Regions from separate parts of the Mesorhizobium sp. Cs1299R1N3 genome, predicted to be linked through region 1. Evidence: riboswitches for the same ligand, from Rfam matches in the RefSeq annotation. Region 1 holds a riboswitch; the other holds the start of a gene.
What was found. A riboswitch is a leader RNA that binds a small molecule or an ion and turns the genes downstream of it on or off. The one in region 1 is predicted to bind S-adenosylmethionine.
Positions count from the first base shown of each region.

Region 1 (6,027 bases):
TTCCAGTACACGACGTCGGGAACGCTGTTCAAACCGGTCAACCTCAGCAACCTGGTGCAGCAGAACTCGTTCATCATCGTGATGGCGCTCGGCATGCTGCTGGTCATCGTCGCCGGCTATATCGATCTCAGCGTAGGATCGGTCGCCGGCTTCATCGGCGCACTTGCCGCCATGATGATGGTGATCTGGCCGCTTGGCATGTTCAGCAACCCGCTCGTGGTCTCGATCGTCTGCCTGATCGTCGGTGGGTTGATCGGTGGGGCGCAAGGCTACTGGATCGCCTATCACCGCATACCGAGTTTCATCGTGACGCTCGCCGGCATGCTGATCTTTCGCGGCATCTGCCAGGCGCTGCTTGGCGGCGGCTCCTCGGTCGGTCCGCTTCCCGACAGTTTCAAGGCACTGAGTTCCGGCTTCATCCCGGACGTGATCGGCCCGCTGACGCTGATCCCACCTACGGTGAATGCCGCCGGCAAGACCATTTTGGGTAGCGGGCTCACGCTGCACATGACGACGATCGTGCTGGGCGTGATCGCGGTGCTCGCCTACGCCTATTTCGGCTTCAGGGCGCGGCGCAAGCGCGAACGCCACGGCTATGAGGCCGAGCCTTTCGCGCTGTTCGTCGTCAAGATCCTGGTAGGCAGCGCGCTGGCGCTGTTCCTGGTCTTCCAGTTCGCGACCTATCGGGGCCTGCCGATCGTGCTCCTGGTGATGGGCGTGCTGATTTCATTGTTCGTCTTCGTCACCAAGCGCATGACCATCGGCCGCCGCATCTACGCCATGGGCGGCAACGCCAAGGCGGCGCAACTGTCGGGCATCAACACCGAACGGCTGACGCTCCTGGTGTTCGTCAATATGGGCGTGCTGTCGGCTCTCGGCGGCCTCATCATCGCCGCGCGTCTCGGTCAGGCCGTGCCGGCCGCGGGCCTCGGCAGCGAGCTCGACGTCATCGCGGCCGTCTTCATCGGCGGCGCCTCGGCGATGGGCGGCGTCGGCCAGGTCATCGGCGCCGTGGTCGGCGGCTTCATCATGGGCGTGATGAACAACGGCATGTCGATCATGGGCGTCAATGTCGACTGGCAGCAGGTGGTCAAGGGACTGGTCCTGCTCGGGGCCGTCATCTTCGACGTCTACAACAAGAACAAGGCTTAAGGGCTGGGGCGAGGACTAGGAGGCATACGGGTTCTAGATCGCGAAGCTGCCGGCGGCCCGTCGGCACCAAGAAGTCCGGGGAAGGACCGGGTTCGCGAACGCAATCCGGACGAAACGTTTCAACCGTGGCGCGTTCCCGCGCCGCGCCGGTCAGAGTTTGCCCATTGGCAGCCGGATACAGATAAATGAGAGAGGACTGATCATGCTGATCTCGCAGATTCTCGACGACGCCGAGACGATCCGTGTCGTTGCCCGCAGCGGCGGGAAGACCCGGATCATCAACGGCGCGCGCAGCGTCTATTCGCTGGCGATGGAGGCCGCCCGCACCGGCGTCGGCCTGACGGCCCTGATCGAACGCAAGGGACTTGGCGAGACGGTCGATCTCGACGCCGCCTACAAGCGGGGCCGCCTCCTGTCGCCGATCAATCACCCCGACCCGGCGCATCTGCATCTGACCGGCACGGGATTGACGCATCTCGGTTCGGCCGCGACGCGCGATTCCATGCACAAGAAGCTCAGCACCGACGGCGAGGAGCAACTCACCGATTCCATGAAGATGTTCCGCATGGGGCTGGAAGGCGGCAAGCCCGCGAAAGGCCAGGTCGGCGTGCAGCCGGAATGGTTCTACAAGGGCAACGGTACCATGGCGGTCGCGCCTGGAGCGGCACTCATGTCACCGGCCTTTGCCAAGGATGCCGGCGAAGAACCAGAGATCGCCGGGATCTATGTCATCGGCGATGACGGCGCGCCATTCCGCGTCGGCTTCACGCTGTCGAACGAATTCTCGGACCATGTGACCGAGCGCGTGAACTATCTGTTCCTCGCCCACTCCAAGCTGCGCAATGCCTCGTTCGGGCCCGAAATTCTGATCGGCGATCTGCCTTCGGACATCCGCGGCACGTCACGCATCGTGCGCGACGGCAGGACAATGTGGGAGAAGCCGTTCCTGTCGGGCGAAGCGAACATGTCGCACACCATCGCCAATCTCGAGCACCACCATTTCAAATATTCGGCGTTCCGCCAGCCGGGCGATGTGCATGTGCATATGTTTGGAACGGCCACGCTGTCCTTCGCCGACGGCGTCACGACCGAAGCCGGCGACGTGTTCGAGATCGAAGCCGGGGATTTCGGCCTGCCGCTGCGCAACCCGCTGGAAATCGAAAAGCCGGTGAAGGTGGCGGTGAAGGCGCTGTGAAGCGCCAGAAGTAAAGGACGTCATCGATGGTCCTATGACAGGCTTTGACATATGGTCCCAAGTTATTTGCCAGGCGCCGTACGAACCTTTGGCTTCGCGCTCTTGCTCGCGCACGCGTCCTCCGTGGCTTATGGAGCCGCGCAGTGCAGTCCCAAATCCTATGGCGAAGCACTCGGACTTATGAAGAACCGGCTTCTAACGTCCGGGTACGCAAGCCCTCAGGTCGAATTTCTGATGCAAAACGCCGACCGGCGAATGTCCACGCTTGGCGGTGCGAAACTGAACGAAGCGGCCAAACCATGCGGGATAGACTCAGCCCGAGCCCATGTCCTCGGCTGCCTGGACAAAGTCCTGTTCCCCTTGCAAGGATCAAAGGCTTCGCTTGACGCTGCAAGGCAGACACGCAGCTGGGGTAAAACGCAACTCGCACGGCGCGAACTGCTGTTCATCGGCAGCTTCAATGCGTGTCTCGGCATTGCGAAAAAGCGCATGTTTCACGGCTAGTCGAACGTCAAACGGATGCTGAAGTCGTCGAGCCTACGGGGTCGGCTAACGTTCTGCATGGCCTCATGGCGCCAGGATCAGCGCGGGCGGAAATGCTTGGACAGCTTCAGGCCTTGTGCCTGGTAGTTCGAGCCCAGGTCGGTCCCGTAAAGCGCCTGCGGGCGCTTTAGCATGTGTTCGTAGACCAGCCGGCCGACGATCTGGCCATGATCGAGGATGAACGGCACTTCGTGGCTACGTACTTCGAGCACCGCGCGGCTGCCGGTGCCGCCGGCCGCCGAATGGCCGAACCCCGGATCGAAAAACCCGGCATAGTGGACACGGAACTCGCCGACAAGCGGATCGAAGGGCGTCATCTCGGCGGCGTAGAGCGGCGGCACATGCACCGCCTCCTGGCTGACGAGGATGTAGAACTCGTCAGGATCGAGCACCAGTTCGCCGGCGCCGCTCTTGTGGATCGGCTCCCAGAAGTCGAGGACATCCTGGGCGGCACGCTTGTCGACATCGATGAGGCCAGTGTGGTGCTTGCCGCGATAGCCGACCAGCCCATCCTTGTCGCCATTGAGATCGATCGACAGCGCGATGCCGCCGCCAGAAATGTTCGGCGGCTCGGTGGCGACCAGCATCTCGGCGCGGTGCAATTCATGCAGTTCGGCTTCCGAAAGCAGCGCGTTGCCGGTGCGAAAGCGGATTTGAGACAGGCGCGAACCGGTGCGCGCAACGATCGGGAAGGTGCGCGGGCTGACTTCGAGATAGAGCGGACCGTTGTAGCCGGCGGCGATCTTGTCGAACTCGTGGCCACGGTCGGTCATGACGCGGGTGAAGATGTCGAGGCGACCGGTCGAGCTCTTTGGATTGGCCGAGGCCGAAATGTCAGCCGGCAGGGCCAGGCTTTCGAGCAGCGGCACAATATAGACGCAGCCGGTTTCGAGAACCGCGCCTTCGGCCAGATTGATCTCGTGCAGTTGCAGCCGATCAAGTTTTTCCGAGACCTTGTGGTTGGGACCGGGCAAGAACGAGGCCCGCACCCGCCAGGCCTTTTCGCCCAATCTGAGATCAAGACTAGCCGGCTGGATCTGGTCGGCATCGAGCGCACGCGGCGACTTCAGCGCGCCGGACTGGAACAGCGCCGAAATGTCCTGATCGGGAAGAATGCCTGTCTGCCGCAAAGTCTGGCTCCGCCCCAAGACCGGTCTCCTTTGTTGCAGGTTCTTGCCGCAAAACCGCGGGGCACTTTGCGGAACCTGCCTTGGTACAAACCTCTTAATGAAGCCGGCAATTGACGCAAGCGTGGCGCGGGTCTAAAGGGTCGTTATCCCGTGGTGATTTGGCCGGTCGGCTTGCAGCCACGTTAAACAAGTCGCTAAAGGACCGTCGGGCCGCAAGGCCGTATGGACCGGTTGCGACTTTTTCGCGGCCGGTTTTTTTGTGTTTGGATAGGACGATGACGAGCAAGACGCGCAACTGGAAATCTCAGACGGCACTCGTGCATGGCGGAACCCTGCGTTCCGGCTTCGGCGAAACCTCCGAGGCGATGTATCTGACCCAGGGCTATGTCTACAAGACCGCCCAGGCGGCGGAAGCCCGCTTCAAGGGCGAAGAGCCTGGCTTCATCTATTCGCGTTACGCCAACCCGACCGTCGACATGTTCGAAAAACGCATGTGCGCGCTGGAAGGCGCCGAGGACGCGCGCGCCACGGCGTCGGGCATGGCGGCGGTGACAGCGGCGCTGCTGTGCAGCGTCAAGGCCGGCGACCATATCGTGGCGGCGCGCGCGCTGTTCGGCTCCTGCCGCTGGGTGGTCGAGACGCTGGCGCCACGCTATGGCATCGAGGCGACTTTGGTCGACGGCACCGACATTGCCAATTGGGAAAAGGCGGTCAGGCCGAACACCAAGCTGTTCTTTCTGGAAAGCCCGACCAATCCGACGCTGGAAGTCGTCGACATCGCGGCCGTCGCCTCGCTTGCCAACTCGATCGGCGCGCGGCTTGTCGTCGACAATGTCTTCGCCACGCCGCTGCAGCAGAAGCCGTTGCAGCTTGGCGCGCACATCGTCGTCTACTCGGCCACCAAGCACATTGACGGCCAGGGCCGCTGTCTGGGCGGTGTCATCCTGTCGGACAAGAAGTGGATCGACGAAAACCTGCACGACTATTTCCGCCACACCGGCCCCAGCCTGTCGCCGTTTAATGCCTGGACCTTGCTGAAGGGCCTCGAGACGCTGCCGCTGCGCGTGCGCCAGCAGACGGAAAGCGCCGGCAGGATCGCCGACTTCCTGGCCGAGCAGCCGCAGATCGCTCGCGTCATCTATCCCGGCCGCGCCGACCACCCGCAGGCTGATATCGTCAAGAAGCAGATGTCGGGCGGTTCGACTCTGATCTGCCTCGACGTCAAGGGTGGCAAGCCGGCGGCGTTCGCCCTGCAGAACGCCCTCGACATCGTGCTGATCTCAAACAATCTCGGCGATGCCAAGAGCCTGATCACCCATCCGGCGACGACGACGCACAAGAATTTGAGCGACGAGGCCCGCGCCGAACTCGGCATCGGGCCTGGCACGCTCAGGCTGTCTGTTGGCCTGGAGGACGCCGACGACCTGCTGGAAGACATCGCGCAGGCGTTGCAGGCAGCTAGATAAGCTGCTTAGGAGTGTCGTCCGCGGCGATCAGGCGCGCGACGGCGTCTCTTCCAATTCGGCCGCCTTGGTGCGGATGGTCATGGCATTGCCGCGCCAGTCGACGGCGCCGCCGAGCCAGCCGCGCGCCCAGATGGACGGGAGCATCAAGTCGCGCGCGATCATCGCCGCGACCATGCGCGGCGACAGATGCCAGCCCTTGGACAAGGCCAGCGCGCATTCCGGAAGGTAGAAGGCCGCCAACACGGCAATCGCGGTTGCCCAGAGGCTGACGCCCGCGCTCGCCGCCGCAACCAGCGTTAGCGCGAGAGGCACCGCTGCGCCGGTCAGGATTTCCGGCGCGAAGAACAGCGGAAAGGTGACGCGGCGCAGGCGCGCCCAGCGGGCCTGGCGCGACCAGATCTCGCCAACGGTACGCTGGCCGAGCGGCTGCTCGAAGGGCGCCGCGACGAGATTGACGCGCAGGCCGAGGCCGTTGACCAGCTTGGTGGCGGCGGCGTCCTCGGCTATCTCGGCGGCCAGCGCGCGAATGCCGCCATTGGCG
Region 1 is NZ_JAPYKQ010000001.1:477,351-483,377, forward strand. Features, by position in the region: gene mmsB (multiple monosaccharide ABC transporter permease) at 1-1,152, shown strand, start outside; gene araD1 (AraD1 family protein) at 1,355-2,347, shown strand; gene O7B34_RS02240 (hypothetical protein) at 2,582-2,851, shown strand; gene O7B34_RS02245 (2'-deoxycytidine 5'-triphosphate deaminase) at 2,929-4,020, opposite strand; SAM riboswitch at 4,161-4,238, shown strand; gene O7B34_RS02250 (O-succinylhomoserine sulfhydrylase) at 4,296-5,486, shown strand; gene O7B34_RS02255 (ceramide glucosyltransferase) at 5,514-6,027, opposite strand, start outside.

Region 2 (6,027 bases), on a different contig from region 1:
TAGTTCGGCAATTCAAGAAGACGGCGGCCGCCGAACCACTCCAACGGGTTGCCAAGCCCGGCGGCTGCCATCAATCCAGCGAGATGATTGCTGCCGCTGCGCGGTGACGTGCAGACCAGAATTCCAGCCTTTATGCCAGACAGGAGGTCAGGTGGTATTTCAACCGGAAGAGGCCGTCTGCGAAAGAGATGCATGGCAACCACTACCGCTTCAGCAGGAACACAGCCTGCTGGCCGAAGAAATTCCAGAACCACCATGGCATCGACAGGCCGATCTTCTGGCCGTTTGCGTCGAGCGCGGTCGCCTTTTCCACCGTCGCGCCAAGCTCTTCGCACAGATTGACGAAGTCGCGGATGGTGCAGAAGTGGATGTTGGGCGTGTCGTACCAGGAATAGGGCAGATCCTTGGTCACCGGCATTCGGCCCTTGACGAACAGCGACAGGCGCACCCGCCAATGGCCGAAATTGGGGAAGGAGACGATCGCCCGATTGCCGATCCTGAGCAGTTCGTCGAGCACCAGTTTTGGATTGCGGGTGGCCTGCAGGGTCTGCGACAGGACGACGAAGTCAAAACCCTTGTCGGGATAGAATTCGAGATCCTTGTCAGCATCGCCCTGGATGACCGAGAGGCCGCGCGCCACGCATTCGTTGACGCCGCGCTGCGACAACTCGAGCCCGCGGCCGTCGACCTGCTTGCTTTCCTGCAGCAATTCGAGCAGCGAGCCGTCGCCGGAGCCGACGTCGAGCACGCGCGATTGCGGCGGGATGAGGTTGGCGACGACCTCGAGGTCGACGCGCTGGCTGCCGTTGACGCTCATGGTTTCGCCTCCTGAGTGGCGCACGACCATGGTCGGGAAAGTCCGCAACTCTTCGGGGTCATGGCTTCGCCTTTCTGTTTGGCGCATGACCTTGGTCCGAAAAGTCTGCAACTTTTCGGGGTCATACGCCCAGCCCCCTGGCGCGCGCGGCCGAGCCGATGAAGCCGTTGATGGCGGCAAACAGTTCCGGTTCGTCGAGCAGGAAGGCGTCGTGGCCGCGATCGGTCTCGATCTCGACGAAGGATACCGAGGCGCCGGCGGCGTTGAGCGCATGGACGATGGAGCGGCTCTCTTCGGTCGGAAACAGCCAATCCGACGTGAAGGACACCAGGCAGAAGCGGGTTTTGGTGCCGGCAAAGGCGTCCGCCAGCCGGCCGCCATGGTCGGCGGCGAGGTCGAAATAATCCATCGATCGTGTCATGTAGAGGTAGGAGTTGGCGTCGAAACGGTCGACGAAGGTCATGCCCTGGTGGCGCAGATAGCTCTCGATCTGGAAATCGGCATCGAAGCCGAAGGTCAGCGCTTCGCGGTCCTGCAGGTTGCGGCCGAATTTGCGGTGCAGGGCGGCTTCCGACAGATAGGTGATGTGGGCGGCCATGCGCGCCACCGCCAGCCCCTTTTCCGGGCGCTTGCCGTGCTCGAAATATTTGCCGCCATGCCAGTCCGGATCGGCCATCACGGCCTGCCGGCCGACCTCGTGAAAAGCGATGTTCTGTGACGAATGGCGCGCGCCGGTGGCGATCGGCAGTGCCGAAAAAACCCGTTCGGGATAGCTCGACGCCCATTGCAGCACCTGCATGCCGCCCATCGAACCGCCCAGCACGCAGAACAGCTTCTCGATGCCGAAATGGTCGACCAGCATCTGCTGCGCACGCACCATGTCACGGATGGTGATGACCGGAAGGTCGAGCCCATAGGGCTTTCCCGTGGCGGGGTTGGTCGAGGCCGGCCCGGTGGAACCAAGACAGCCGCCGATGACGTTGGAGCAGATGACGAAGAAGCGGCTGGTGTCGATGATCTTGCCGGGGCCTATCAGCACTTCCCACCAGCCTGGCTTGCCGGTCACCGGATTGGTGCTGGCGACATGCTGGTCGCCGGTCAGCGCATGGCAGACGAGGATGGCATTGGAACGGGCGTCGTTCAGCGTGCCATAAGTCTGGTAGGCGATCTGGAATGGCGACAGCAGCGTGCCGGCGTCGAGCTTGAGCGGCTTGTCGGGGCCGAAACGCAACAGCGGGCTCGACGGTTGGTCGGCCTCGTTGTTGGTCTTTCCTGCACGCAAAACAGCCATCACGTCTCTCTTGCTGCGCCGTGCTTTTGCGGAAATCGCTGCCGATCTCCGCGCCGCCGATGCGTTCGTCCGGCCGGTCGCGGACAATAAAAAACCGGCATTGCCTTCGCAAAGCCGGTTACGTCACGCAAACGGCCCTTTAGCGAATTGTTTAACGTGGCTGCAAGCCGACCGGCCAAATCACCACGGAACTGTCCCTGTCCTTCTAGAACTCACCCGCCTCGCCGTCAATGCCGGCGGCCGGCACCACTGCCGCCCCTCGACATTGCCTGCCATGGCTTGTATTTCCGCAGCGGCTTCCGGATGGAGGCGTTTTCGACGGATTTTGCAAAAATGAACCAGACACCTGATCAGGCACGTCCGACCCCGCGCGCGGGCATCATGGACATAGACGCCTACGTGCCCGGCAAGAGCACGGCGCCGGCCGGTGTCGCCAAGGTCTACAAGCTGTCGTCGAACGAGAATCCGCTTGGGCCTTCGCCGAAGGCGATCGAGGCCGCGCGTGAGGTCGCCGACAAACTCGACGTCTATCCCGACGGCACCGCCAGGCGGTTGCGCGAGGCGATCGCCGAGGTGCATGGCCTCAACGCGCAGAACATCATCTGCTCGAACGGTTCCGACGAGATCCTCGGCCTGTTGGCGCAGACCTATCTCGCGCCCGGCGACGAGGCCATGTTCACCGAACACGCCTTCATGGTCTACAAGATCTATATCCAGTCGGCGGGCGCCACCCCGGTGGTGGTCAAGGAGACCGACGAGCGCGCCGACATCGATGCGATGCTGGCGGCTGTCACACCGCGCACGAAAATAGTGTTCCTGGCCAATCCCAACAACCCGACCGGCACCTATGTGCCGTTCCAGGAGGTGCGCCGGCTGCATGCCGGACTGCCGAAAAACGTGCTTCTGGTGCTCGACGCGGCCTATGCCGAATATGTCCGCCGCAACGACTATGAAGCCGGCATAGAACTTGTCGGCAGCGCTGAGAACGTGGTGATGACGCGCACCTTCTCCAAGATCGGCCTCGGCGGCGCGCGCATCGGCTGGATGTATGGTCCAATGCACATTGTCGACGCCATCAACCGCGTGCGCGGCCCCTTCAACGTCAATGCGACGGCGATCGAAGCCGGCATCGCCGCGATCCGCGACCGCGCCCATGTCGAGCGCAGCGTGGCGCATAACGAGACCTGGCTCACCTGGCTGAGCGAAGAGATGACCGGGCTCGGACTGCGGGTGACGCCGAGCGTCGGCAATTTTCTGCTCATTCATTTTCCCGACGACCAGAAGCATTCGGCGGCGGCTGCTGATGAGTATCTGAGCGCGCGCGGCTATATATTGCGGGGCGTTTCAGGCTACGGCTTTCCCAACGCGCTGCGCATGACCGTCGGCACTGAAGAGGCCAATCGCGGCGTTGTCGCCGCGCTCACGACATTCCTGAAAAGCTAGAAACCATGACATCTCCGATGTTTGAAAAAATCGCGCTAGTCGGCATTGGCCTGATCGGTTCGTCGCTCGCCCGCGTCATTCGCCGTGAGGGTTTGGCTCGCCACGTCGCCATCTCGACCCGCAGCGCGGCAACGCTCAAGCGGGCCGAAGAACTGGGCCTCGGCGATTCCTACACCACGGCTGCCAGGGAAGCGGTCCGCGACGCCGATCTGATCATCGTCTCGGTGCCGGTCGGTTCGTCCGGCGCGGTGGCGCAGGAAATCGCGCCGGCGCTGAAAAAGGGGGCAGTCCTCACCGATGTCGGCTCGACCAAGGCGTCGGTCATCGCGCAGATGCAACCGCATGTGCCTGATGGCGTCCATTTCATTCCCGGCCACCCGCTGGCGGGCACCGAAAAATCCGGACCGGATGCCGGGTTTGCCGACCTGTTCGACAATCGCTGGTGCATCTTCACGCCGGTACCAGGCACCGATCCGGAAGCGCTGGAACGGCTCTCGGAATTCTGGCGCCGCTGCGGCGCCAACATCGACACGATGGACCCGCAGCATCACGACATGACGCTCGCCATCGTCTCGCATCTGCCGCACATCATCGCCTACAACATCGTCGGCACCGCCGACGATCTGGAATCGGTGACCAAGACGGAAGTGATCAAATATTCCGCCTCCGGTTTTCGCGATTTCACGCGTCTGGCCGCCTCCGATCCGACCATGTGGCGGGACGTGTGCCTGCACAACAAGGATGCCATCCTGGAAATGCTGGCGCGGTTCTCGGAGGATTTGGCCTTCCTGCAGCGCGCGATCCGCTGGGGGGACGGCGACAAGCTGTTCGACCTGTTCACCCGTACCCGCGCCGTGCGCCGCTCGATCATCGAAGCCGGCCAAGATATCGACGCGCCCGATTTCGGCCGCCAGGCGATCGAGCACCCGGTAAAGAGCTAAGCTGTTTCAGGCCAGGTCGCTGCCATCATGGCGAGCGTCTCCGCCCGATCCGGCGCACCCAGCCTGCCGCCGAAGCGCAGACATTTGAGCGCGGCGGCCGCACTTGCGAGACGCAAGGCCTGTTCGACCGGCATGGCTTCCGCCAGCCCGACCGCAAAGGCGCCATGAAAGACATCGCCGGCGGCCAGCGTGTCGACCGCCTTGATCCTCGGTGCCTCGACATGGCGGGCTGATCCAGCGCTTCGATCGAGCCACCAGGTTCCCGCCGCACCGCCGGTGACCGCGACGAAGGCATCGGTGCGGGCGGCAAGGTCGGTGCAGGCGGTCTCCGGATCCAGCGCGTGGCCACATATGATGCGGACTGCCGGTTCGGAGGCGACGATGTGCGAGGCCAGCGGCAATAATTGTTCCAGCACCGCAAGCGGCGCGGTATCGGCATCGAGGATAGCCGGCCGGCCAGCGGCGCGCGCCGCCTTCAGGGCCAGGGCAGCGGCACCCGGCCAGCGCACGTCGGCCAGGACGGCATCGAATGTCGTGACGTCGGCGAACGGCAAGGCCTCGGGATCAGCCTGAGCGCGCGTGTCGTAGAAAGGCACGATGATCCGCTCGCCATGCGCATCGACCAGGATCGAGGCCAGTGCCGAGCGCGCGCCGCTGACGCGGCGCACATGGCTGCAATCGACGCCCTCGGCCTCTATTCCCGCAATCAGTTGATCGCCGACCGGATCGTCGCCGGCGCTCGCCCATAGCGATACCTCGGCGCCGAGACGATGCGCGGCGCAGGCCGCGCTCGTGGCCATGCCCGAGGCGATCTGGATGCCGTCGGAGGCGATGAACTTTCCCTGATGATGGGGCAATGTATCGACACGCAGGATCGTATCCAGCGTCAGCGCCCCGACACTCAGGAGCTTCACGGGTCTTGCCATGGCGAGACTATTGCACCGGCTTGATCTTGCCCAGCGGGATGAAGCCGAGCGAGGCCTTGCCCTTGACCACTTTCAGCGGCATCGACGGTTCGCTGCCAAGCAGCGCCAGGGCGCCAAAACCCTGCTCGATCGCATTCTTCTGCTCGGGTATGGCGCCGGCAAGAATGGATGCCACGGCCTTGGGATCCTTGATCCTGATCATCAGATCGGCGTCGACCAGGCCCTCGGGATCGACCGAAAGCGGCCCGGAAACGGTGACACGCGCCGTTCCCGACGACAGATCGAGGGTGCGGATTTCGATCCTCTGGCCGCGCAGGCTTTTCACCTGCGTGCCGATCACCGCGACGCCGTTCTTCAGTGTCACGTCGCCACTGGCATCGAGCGCCGGCAGCACGCGCCCGCCGATCGCGTCGGGATCGATCTCGAGATCGCCAAAGCTGCCGACATAGTCGAGATCCCCGCCATTCGGCTGCAACTGGCCTGATGCCTTGCCAGCACTGAACAGTTCGACCGGATCGGTGTCGTCGGCCGGGTCGGTTTGGCCTGACAGGCCCTCGGCCTGCAGCGATATGCGCCGCGGCAGCGGGTACCACAGTTTGACGTTGGCCT
Region 2 is NZ_JAPYKQ010000007.1:232,596-238,622, forward strand. Features, by position in the region: gene O7B34_RS18015 (Stf0 family sulfotransferase) at 1-257, opposite strand, end outside; gene metW (methionine biosynthesis protein MetW) at 203-817, opposite strand; gene metX (homoserine O-acetyltransferase MetX) at 939-2,108, opposite strand; SAM riboswitch at 2,228-2,305, opposite strand; gene hisC (histidinol-phosphate transaminase) at 2,442-3,551, shown strand; gene O7B34_RS18035 (prephenate/arogenate dehydrogenase family protein) at 3,557-4,492, shown strand; gene O7B34_RS18040 (sugar kinase) at 4,489-5,418, opposite strand; gene O7B34_RS18045 (DUF2125 domain-containing protein) at 5,426-6,027, opposite strand, start outside.
Region 2: it holds a riboswitch for S-adenosylmethionine, as region 1 does, so the genes downstream of both, metX (homoserine O-acetyltransferase MetX) here and O7B34_RS02250 (O-succinylhomoserine sulfhydrylase) in region 1, are expected to answer to the same signal.